2 regions of the Vibrio sp. Vb1574 genome follow, and region 1 is predicted to be linked to the other one. Evidence: riboswitches for the same ligand, from Rfam matches in the RefSeq annotation. Region 1 holds a riboswitch; the other holds the start of a gene.
The links. A riboswitch is a leader RNA that binds a small molecule or an ion and turns the genes downstream of it on or off. The one in region 1 is predicted to bind lysine.
Positions count from the first base shown of each region.

Region 2: linked by a shared signal. The riboswitch ahead of tet(35) (tetracycline efflux Na+/H+ antiporter family transporter Tet(35)) and the one ahead of lysC (lysine-sensitive aspartokinase 3) in region 1 are both predicted to bind lysine.

Region 1 covers NZ_JAWOTC010000060.1:9,523-14,841, reverse strand. The annotation lists gene metH (methionine synthase) at 1-1,008, shown strand, start outside; gene lysC (lysine-sensitive aspartokinase 3) at 1,095-2,447, opposite strand; lysine riboswitch at 2,549-2,727, opposite strand; gene R7O12_RS22530 (pyridoxal-phosphate-dependent aminotransferase family protein) at 2,948-4,069, shown strand; gene R7O12_RS22525 (PglL family O-oligosaccharyltransferase) at 4,132-5,319, opposite strand, start outside.
Region 2 covers NZ_JAWOTC010000005.1:80,471-85,789, reverse strand. The annotation lists gene hisG (ATP phosphoribosyltransferase) at 1-720, opposite strand, end outside; His leader region at 774-911, opposite strand; gene tet(35) (tetracycline efflux Na+/H+ antiporter family transporter Tet(35)) at 1,092-2,693, opposite strand; lysine riboswitch at 2,803-2,985, opposite strand; gene R7O12_RS05615 (H-NS family nucleoid-associated regulatory protein) at 3,568-3,975, shown strand; gene R7O12_RS05610 (inosine/guanosine kinase) at 4,102-5,319, opposite strand, start outside.

The DNA of each region.
Region 1 (5,319 bases):
CGTGATCAACATAATCGAAAGAAACCGAGAACCAAACCAGTGACATTAGAAGCGGCTCGAGCGAATAAAGTTGCTATCGATTGGGAAGCTTACACCCCTCCAGTGCCTGTTAAGCCTGGCATTCATATCTTCGATGATTTTGATGTGGCTATATTACGTCAATACATCGATTGGACACCATTCTTTATGACTTGGTCACTTGTGGGTAAGTATCCAACAATTTTCCAACATGAAGAAGTTGGTGAAGAAGCAAAACGTTTATTCGAAGATGCCAACGAGTTACTTGATCGAGTTGAGCGAGAAGGCCTGTTAAAAGCGCGTGGAATGTGTGGCTTATTCCCTGCTGCGAGCGTGGGGGACGACATTGAAGTTTATGCTGATGAAACTCGTACCGACGTTGTGAAAGTATTACGTAACTTGCGACAACAGACCGAGAAACCAAAAGGATTCAACTATTGTTTATCCGACTACATCGCACCTAAAGAGTCGGGTAAACATGATTGGATAGGGGCATTTGCTGTCACTGGTGGTATTGGTGAACGAGAGCTTGCTGATGAATACAAAGCACAGGGAGATGATTACAACGCAATTATGATTCAAGCGGTGGCGGATCGCCTAGCCGAAGCGTTTGCTGAGTATTTGCATGAGCGTGTCCGTAAAGAAATTTGGGGTTATGCAGCTGATGAAGATTTATCTAACGATGATCTCATTCGTGAAAAATACCAAGGTATTCGCCCTGCGCCGGGTTATCCCGCGTGTCCTGAACATACTGAAAAAGGACCGCTTTGGGAGTTACTTAATGTGGAAGAGAACATTGGTATGACTCTAACCTCCAGCTATGCAATGTATCCGGGCGCGTCAGTCTCTGGTTGGTATTTCTCTCATCCTGACTCACGTTACTTTGCGATCGCACAGATCCAAGAAGATCAGCTAGAGAGTTACGCCGATCGTAAGGGGTGGGATAGGATCGAGGCTGAAAAATGGTTAGGGCCAAACATTAACGGTTAAATTGATGTTTACCTCGTCCAAATGTAACAACTAATGAAACGACAAAGGGCTGCAAATACGCAGCCCTTTGTTTTATTGAGTTGAACTTACTTCTCAAACAACTCAGTGTGGAGTTTTTGTATGGCTTGTTTCGATACCGATTCATGGAGCAAGAAGCATAAGTTGTGAGGGCTAGCGCCATAACAAATCATGCGTAGGTTAAAATCTTCTAGCGTGCCAAAAACCTGTTTCGCGTAGCCTTTACTCTCACTCATGTTGTTTCCAATGAGAGCAACGAGGCATAGGTCATGTTCAACTTCTACCTTACATAACTCTTCTAACTCTTCTCGTGCAGCTTGCGGCAGCTGTGGTGCTCCGCCAGAGGTATCAGTTTGATCAAGTGTTAACGATACACTGATTTCAGATGTCGTGATCAAATCGACAGAGATCTTATGCTTTGCAAGGATCTCAAAGACCTTTGCTAAAAAACCGTATGCGTGGAACATATTGGCGCTGCGTAGCGTTACCATGGTTTGGTTACAACGCAAAGCTAGCGCACGGAATAACGGTGAGCTTTCGACTTGGTGGCGAATCCAAGTTCCCCCTTTTTCTGGCTCTTTCGATGACCCTACAAATACCGGAATGTCGTGGCGCAATGCAGGTACTAGCGTAGAAGGGTGAAGGATTTTAGCGCCAAAGTTAGCCATTTCTGAAGCTTCACTAAAGCTGATCTCGGGAATTGGTGAGGCTTTTGGTGCAATTCGCGGGTCTGTTGTGTAGATTCCCGGAACATCAGTCCAGATTTCTAGCCCTGCCGCTTTAACGCTCTCAGCAATTAAGGCGGCGCTGTAATCGCTGCCCCCTCGACCTAATGTTGTTGTATTACCGGCTTCGTCAGATCCTATGAAGCCTTGAGTAACAACAACGGATTGTTGGCAAAGTGGTACGAGTTTATCTTGCGCAAGCGTCGAAATTGCTTCAATGTTTGGCTCCGCGCGACCAAAGTTGTCATCAGTACGCAGCACATCGCGGATATCAAAGCGCACTGCTTGAATGCCTCGCTCACACATTAACTGAGTTAGAATGTGCGTCGACATGAGTTCACCACATGCGACTAAATGATCGGTTAACTTCGCACTAGCTTGGATAGATGCAGCCTCGGCCAGGCTGGTTACGGTATCTAATATGCCATACACCTCGGCAGCAGTTTTCGTGCTGTCTTCGAGCTGAGTTAAAATGGCGTCATGAATGTTGGCCAGATTTTGCAGCAGCTCAGTACGGTGCGTTTGATCCTGAACGCCGTTGGCGAGTTCTACCAATAGGTTGGTGACGCCAGAGCAAGCGCTGCTCACGACCAGGCGAGTATTTGGATTGTTTTCGATAATGGTGGCGCAACGACTCATTGCCTCAAAGTTGGCAACACTGGTTCCACCGAATTTAGCTACGTTAAATGCGCTCACTGCGTTCTCCCACGACTTCCTAAAAAATTGTACATCCAATGTTTAGTGAGAAAAGGAACAGAGCAAAAAGAGAGGTATTTAGAATGCTATTTGAAAAATTTACCCTCAGAAGCCCTTCATCAGACTGCGCTGATGACAGTTGATGGGATTCAGCCCAATTCAACCGACAAGTCAAATCCTGCAACTTTGACTTACCTCGGCACTACTCCCCCTCAATGATTGGTGTTGGAATTGCGGTTCCACAAATCATCTACCTGGGTAGCGCTCCTCTTCTACATAAAGCTCAAACATTGAACGGTTTTGAGGCCTTAATGTCAATCAATATTTCAACCTTTATGGTGTTTTTTATTAACGATTTTGTGACACTGGTTTGACCTCCATACTTACGGCTAATTGCTGATAGAGGAAAAATCTATTAGGGTGAAGAACCCTACACCTGAGCCATGTTATTGAATAGAACTTTTAGAATGCTCAGGATAAAAGATAATCAAGGAGCTGACATGTCGATCCAAAGCTTTATTCCACCTCACCGTATTTTAATGGGACCTGGTCCTTCTGATATTTATCCTCAAGTGTTACAAGCACTAAGCCGTCCTACTGTAGGTCACCTTGATCCTCTGTTTATCGGTATGATGGATGAGCTCAAGCAGCTATTGAAGTATGTCTTTCAAACTGACAATGAGTTCACTATTGCGGTTTCAGCGCCAGGTAGTGCAGGGATGGAAACCTGCTTTGTAAACTTGATCGAGAAAGGCGATAAAGTGATCGTCTGCCGTAATGGTGTATTTGGTGAACGCATGCGCGAAAATGTCGTCCGTGCTGGTGGTGAAGTTGTTATCGTCGATGATGAATGGGGGACGCCTGTTTCCATTGATAAAGTCGAGCAAGCATTCGAACAGCACCCAGATACAAAAGTTCTTGCTTTTGTGCATGCGGAAACCTCAACTGGTGCAGTCAGTGATGCTCAAGCATTGGGTAAGCTGGCGAAACAGCATAATGCATTATCTATTGTTGATGCGGTGACATCGCTTGGTGGTGTGCCGTTAAAAGTGGATGAATGGCAACTGGATGCGGTTTACTCTGGTAGTCAAAAATGTTTGTCATGTGTACCTGGGCTCTCACCAGTGACGTTTTCTCCTGCCGCGATTGAAAAGATTCAAGCAAGAACAACACCAGTACAGAGTTGGTTCCTCGATCAGAGTTTAGTTTTGGGGTATTGGAGTGGAGAAGGCAAGCGTAGTTACCATCATACGGCGCCAGTTAATAGCTTGTATGCGCTTCATGAAGCTTTATTGATACTGAAAAATGAAGGATTAGAAAACGCTTGGGCTCGTCACCAACTGATGCATGAAAAACTCAAAAATGGCTTACAAAAGTTAGGCTTTGAATTTGTTGTGGACGAAGCCCATCGGTTGCCACAATTAAATGCGATTTACGTGCCTGAAGGAATTGATGAAGCAAAAGTTCGTGCTCACTTGCTAGAAACCTATAACCTAGAAATTGGTGCAGGCCTTGGGGCATTAGCTGGTAAAGCGTGGCGTATTGGCTTAATGGGTTACGGCGCTCGATCTGAAAACGTTGCGCTGTGCTTAAAAGCGTTAGAAGAGTCACTCACTGAATAAAATCATACAGCAATGAGATGAAGAAAAGCGAAGGTCATCCCTTCGCTTTTTTGTACTTATTACTATTCACCTGAAGTGGGGGCTGGTGAGGCAGAGATTGCTTGAGAAGGTGGTTGGTAATTGACGTCACTGAAATCAATCTTCGGGAACAAAAACTGCGCTTCAGCTCTAATTTGCTCCGCTTTACTTGAGTCATCTAAGCCTTGGTAGGCCAAAATCAAATTATTATAAAATGCAGGGCGAGGCTTATCTTTGATGATTTTTAGCGACCAATCGATATAAGGCTGAATCAAGGTTGCGTCTTGTTGGTACAGCCCAAGGTTTAAAAACGTGCTATAGACATCCCAATCAAATCTGTCTTTCCAAACTACAGGGTTACTGACTTGATTCAGAATATCAGGGTTAGTTGGTCTAGTGGTCTCAAACTTCGTCAATACATAGTTCGTATGTAATGCGCTTACCATGTAAAACGTAAACGCAACGGGAAGTACCAAACTAAAAACACGCAGCAAGCTTTTGGTCACATTACTAAAGCCGACTTGTCGATAACGAGAGACGCGCTGATCGACCCAGTACAGTAGGATAACGAAGATCAACCAATGCACGAGAGAGTGGTAGAAAGGGTATTCCAGTTGTGAGTGCAATACGATAGGTATAAACAAGGCCAGCAACGCAAGACGAGTTCCGCGTTTGGCTTGATAGATTCGATACAGTACCAGTGCCATCGCTAAGAAGATGCCGAGTATTGGCAGCAAGCCACCTTCTACTCCCCAGTAAAGCAGCTCGTTATGCGGATGATCCATGGCTGGCAAACCAGCTGGGTAATTCTCATTTAGGGCATGTTGACGAGCCGTATACAGCATGTACTCAGATTCAAACTTACCATATCCATAACCAGTAAAAGGCTTTTCAATCACCATGTCTAATGTTTGCGGAAAAGTATACGCTCGAGGAGACTCCATATTTACTTTTTCTGCGGCTAACCCACCTCCATCAGGAAAGGCAAGATGCATGACAACGACTGAGAGTAAGAGCCCACTTACAAGTGACACAACCCAGCGGATAAAGCGCCCTTTGGTTGCAAAGCGGTACATGTATGGAATGACCAACAACACGGCGATGACCGAGGCTAACCAACCAGTGCGTGAAGCCAACGCCACAATTAGTGGTAAAGTTAAAACTGGTACGGCATAGAGAAGGTAAACATCGCTTAACTTACGATCGTATTTGTAGGGCTGACGTGCAAGTAA
Region 2 (5,319 bases), on a different contig from region 1:
AATTTGATCTAACTTCTCTGCTGGGGCGTGAAGCATAATGTACTTAGATTCTTTCGCTTGCTGCACGCCTTGCATGCGAGTTAACAGCTTTTCGATTAGCGCCACTTTGTCTGCGTCGAACTCACCTGTGCGTTGAATCAATGTCGCTTTTGATTTGAAGATAATTTCAGCTTCTTTAAGGCCGTTCGCTTCCAGTGTTGCACCTGTAGAAACCAAATCAGCGATAGCATCAGCGAGACCCGCGCGAGGCGCAACTTCTACAGAGCCTGTCAGCATACATGTAGAGAATGGAACGCCGGCTTCATCCATGTACGCTTTTAGAAGTTGAGGATACGTTGTAGCAATACGCTTGCCAGCTAAGTCTTGTGGACCGTTGTACTCTTCGTCCTTGTCGATTGCGATAGATAAACGACAGCCACCAAAATCAAGTCGACGAAGCTGAACAAACTCGCAGGGTTCACCTAATGCTTTGCGGTCAAGGCGAACTTCTTCTAGTTCATTTTCGCCAATAAAGCCAAGGTCAACAACGCCATCCATAATTAAACCTGGGATGTCGTCGTCACGAACCAAGAGTAAATCAATTGGCATATTTTCAGAATGGACAACTAAACGCTCGCCCATCACGTTGAACTTTACGCCGCACTGTTTTAGTAGAGCTTGACTCTCTTTGCTAAGACGACCTTTTTTCTGAATTGCGATTCTTAAACGTTGTGTTTGCATTGCTTTGTCCCTATACAAGATTTTGATATCTAAGTATTTTTCAAACTAATAAAACTAAAAAACCCTCGGGAGATTGAAGTCTCCCGAGGGTTTAAAATCTGCTTTTACTTTGATTTTACCTCCGGGAGTTTCCTGCCTCCCGGGTATGCGTACATCTCCCGAAAGACTAGATTGGGTGATGATGGTGATGAATGTTCATTACAAAATTACGCATACTTATTTCAAGGCTCTTCTCATTTGCTTTGTTACCAACCACACTAACCAAGCTGATTACTTTTTTCAACCCTTAATTTTAAAAAAATTCGAATTGTATAATACAAATAAAAAAGGAGGCCGAAGCCTCCTACAATTTCACCTTTTAAATCAGTGAATTACGCACTCTGGCAAGACGCTATTTTAGACTTTGAAAGCCATGACAAAATAGCGCAAACGATAACGAATGTGATCGACGCTGCAATGAACGAGAACGCAATTGAAGCAGTCATACCAAGGGCAATAAAGCCGACGCATGAAACAAGCGCGACTGATAATGCATAAGGTAGCTGTGTTGATACGTGATCAATGTGGTTACAACGTGCACCCGTCGATGACAAGATAGTCGTATCTGAGATTGGTGAACAATGGTCACCGAATACCGCACCAGCTAAAACCGCACTCAGCATCGGTAGCATTAGCGCTACGTCTGTTGCCCCAGCCATGTCACCCGCGATTGGTAACATGATACCGAACGTACCCCATGAAGTACCTGTTGAGAACGCCATTAGGCCAGACAACAAGAATAGGATAACTGGTAGCCAGTGCGGGTTAATGTTGCCCTGCGCCATTGTCGAAAGGTAAGTACCAGTCTTCATATCACCGATAACAGAACCAATGGTCCAGGCAAATACTAAGATTAGAATCGCACCAAACATAGACTTAGCACCAATCCAAAGTGTACGTGCGATCTCAGCCATTGGTAGACCTTGCTTCACAACAGTAAACAGTGCAACTGCTAAGCCAAGCAAGCTACCGTAGATTAGTGATGTACCTACATCTGTATTTTCAAAAGCACCAAGAAGCGCAAACTCCTTACCATCAGCAGCCAATGCTTGGCCACCCGTGTAAAGCATTGAAGCGATAGTCGCGATAATCAGCGTCACGATAGGAAGTATCAAATCTGACACTTTACCCTTTTCACTTTCACGGATATCTAGCTCTTCGTTTAGGTCATGCGCTTCTTGCGAGTCATTTTCTTTGTCTTTATCAAAGCCACGACCTTGCGATGCAGAAATTTCATGCTCACGCATTTTACCAATATCAAGACCAAACCATGCAACAGCGAACACCATTAGCAGCGCAAAAACGGCGTAGAAGTTCATTGGGATAAGACGAACATATGCGCCAAGAGCCGAATACTCTGTGATCCCATGTGAGACTAAGATCCCGCCAATAATAGTAATAATGTAAGCACCCCAGCTAGAAGCAGGCATAATTACACACATTGGAGCAGCGGTTGAGTCTAGAATGTACGCAAGCTTAGCGCGAGACACATAAAAGCGATCGGTTACTGGGCGAGAGATCGCACCAACAGCAAGGCTATTAAAGTAATCATCGACAAAAATGAATACGCCTAAAAAGGCGGCAAGAAGTTTGGAGCCGCGTTTACTCTTCACTCGAGATTGTGCCCATTCAGCAAAAGCACGAGTACCGCCAGATAGCGTTAATAAAGCTGTTGTCATACCTAATAAGATTAGGAAACCAACAATGCTCATGTTCCAAGTGTTAATTCCGCCATCTTCAATAAAGACAGAAGAAACTTGAGAACTGACGTAACCTGCGGTGTCGCTGATAGACCAGCTATTAAGTAGCACCGCACCTAGCACGATACCTACACCCAAGGAAACTAATACACGTCGAGTAAAAATCGCCAAAGTCAAAGCGACAATAGGTGGCAATAATGAAACAGGAGAACTAGAAAAATCTATTAAATTCATGATCTTCAAAAACCAAAGTTTGGCTAGAGATCTACTGCAGACAAGTCACGTAGCATACGATACGTGCTCATGTTGAACTTAGCGACAGGGAAGCGAACACTCCACCCAACCCTACAGTAGCGCTCCATAGTTTAATGTGAATATATACTATGGCAGTGTTGTTCCTTTCAGATACAACCCCAGCAAGTAACTTTGATGAGTTACTTACTTCGGCAATCTTCGCCTTCCACTATTACTCATTGGCATCACCCCAATAATAGCTACTCTTCGAGACCGCGCCTCTACGGCAACAACAAACAATTAACCACTAACTGTACAAATTAACAACAAATTGTCTGCAATATTGCATCAGGTGGCAGCCATTGTACTTATGATGAGAGTCAATGCAACACATCAAACTAAATTAAACAAATAAATAATGGCTGAGATAATTTATAAACCTTGCCTACTTCCATAAGTTTTGTGCAACTGAAATCACATCAATCATGTTATTTATGAAACATTATTACTACCTTAGAAATATCATGGTTTATCTTATATCAATAAATTAAGGATATATGACACAGCATTAAAGATGGATGCTTCATATTTTTAAGTAATAACTCAAATTTTTTTATAAAAAACCAAGCTGTCACTCTCTCTATACAATAATGATTGTTGATTTTAGTTCTCATCTAATAATGATTTATTTCGAGTGTAATAATATTAATTGCTTTAAAAAATAGTCAAATTTAAACAAAATCTTGATTTAGCATTTGCACATAAGGAAAAGATAAAGTTAAATATAAGGACTCTTTGTTTATTTATAGATTGGCATTATTTAATCGTAACGATAAAAAGTGCCCAACACATTAACCTTTTAATAGGAATCGTTATGTCAGAGCTGACTAAAACCCTTCTAAATATCCGTAGCCTTCGTGCATTTTCTCGTGAGCTGACTCTAGAACAATTGGAAGAAGCTCTAGATAAACTCACTACTGTCGTAGATGAGCGTCGTGAAGCAGAAGAAGCAGAACGCGCAGCACAAGCAGAGCAAGAAGCTAAGCTTGCAGAGATTGCTGAGAAAATCGCTCAAGACGGTATTGATGTAGAAGCACTTATTACTGCGCTATCTGGCGAAACTAAGACGAAAGGCAAAGCGAAGCGCGCACCTCGCCCTGCTAAATACAAATACACAGATTCAAACGGTAATGAGAAAACTTGGACTGGCCAAGGTCGTACACCTTCGGCGATTCAAGAGCAACTTGATGCAGGTAAATCTCTGGATGAGTTCCTAATCTAGATCCGTGCTATTTTTAAAAGGCTCCCATAGGGAGCCTTTTTATTTAAACCATTACAAATAAAAAAGGCACATTTCTTAATGCGCCTTTTACTTTAGTTACAGAATAGTTAATTAAACCGCTTCGTATTAACGTTCCCAGTATGCTTCTTCTAGGCTATCTTCTCGCTCAGGAAGTCCGCGCGACAATCGTGGTGAATGTTGCACGAGAACTTCGTAGCTCGCACGGTTTGCGTATTTGCAGACTTGAGAAAAAGAAGAGTAAGTTAAATACTCGTTACTGTGCTTGCTTGAATTAGGCACATTTTCTTTATGGTATTTATTTGCTGCCATATCATGAAGAACCGCAGATAACGCGGCATCACCTGCGCCATTTGTATTCTTAATTTTTTCTGGACCACCCATATATGGCGAGATATGCGAGTACACTTTTATTGGCGCCTCGCATGAGTCTTTTTTCGCCGGACGACTAAATTCATAACGATTAAATTCAGCAATTGACCCTGGAAGTAATGGCAAAGAAGTTTCGCGCTTCGCGCTATCTTCCGTATACCCAGCCATAAATAGACCTACAGGACCCGCCGTGCACAATACTAGATCAGCCCACTCCAATGTTTTATCAGACGCAGCAAGTGGATCAGATTCCCCCGTCAGAGCTTCTGCTTCATCTTCATTCATCGCAACGACTGAAACGTTATCTCGAATGAATTCTTGCCAATATTTAGGGTCATCTTGAATAACAAACTTTGTGCCTAAAGTCAGAACAACAGGCACATCATTCTTTTTCGCGTACTCAATTGCTTTCATTGTTGCTTCCGGCATTGGGTCGCCGTCTTTGCAACGTACTAGATATGACGTCAGTACAAGTGCTGATGCATTTTTAAAGATTTTCTCTGGAATGCTATCAGGATGGAGTTGGTTCATTTGCCCTTCGCTGATAGCAAAAGTACGTTCACCGTCTTCTGTGATAAGAGCAAAACAACGGCCAATTGCACCATCTACACCTTGTAGGTAGTTCAAGTCCATGCGGCTTGATGTATTACAAAGATAACGGTAACCGTAGCTGCCAATCTTAATATCCTGGCTCATCACTCCAAGTAGTGTGGAGCGGTCATCCGCTAGCACGGAGTAGTTATGTAGCGTGTTACCAATTGTACCGCCCGCATACTCATTGGTAATCAAGTTCTCTTCTTTCAGTTGCTGGTATAACTCTTCTGCTCTTTCGTCATCGATAACCAGAGAGTGACCTTTACTCAGACCGTACTTTTCAATCACATCCGTTGTAACTTTTGCTTCAATATCAACCAAGGTTTGGTCAATACCAATGATGTGAGTGCGCGTCATCTT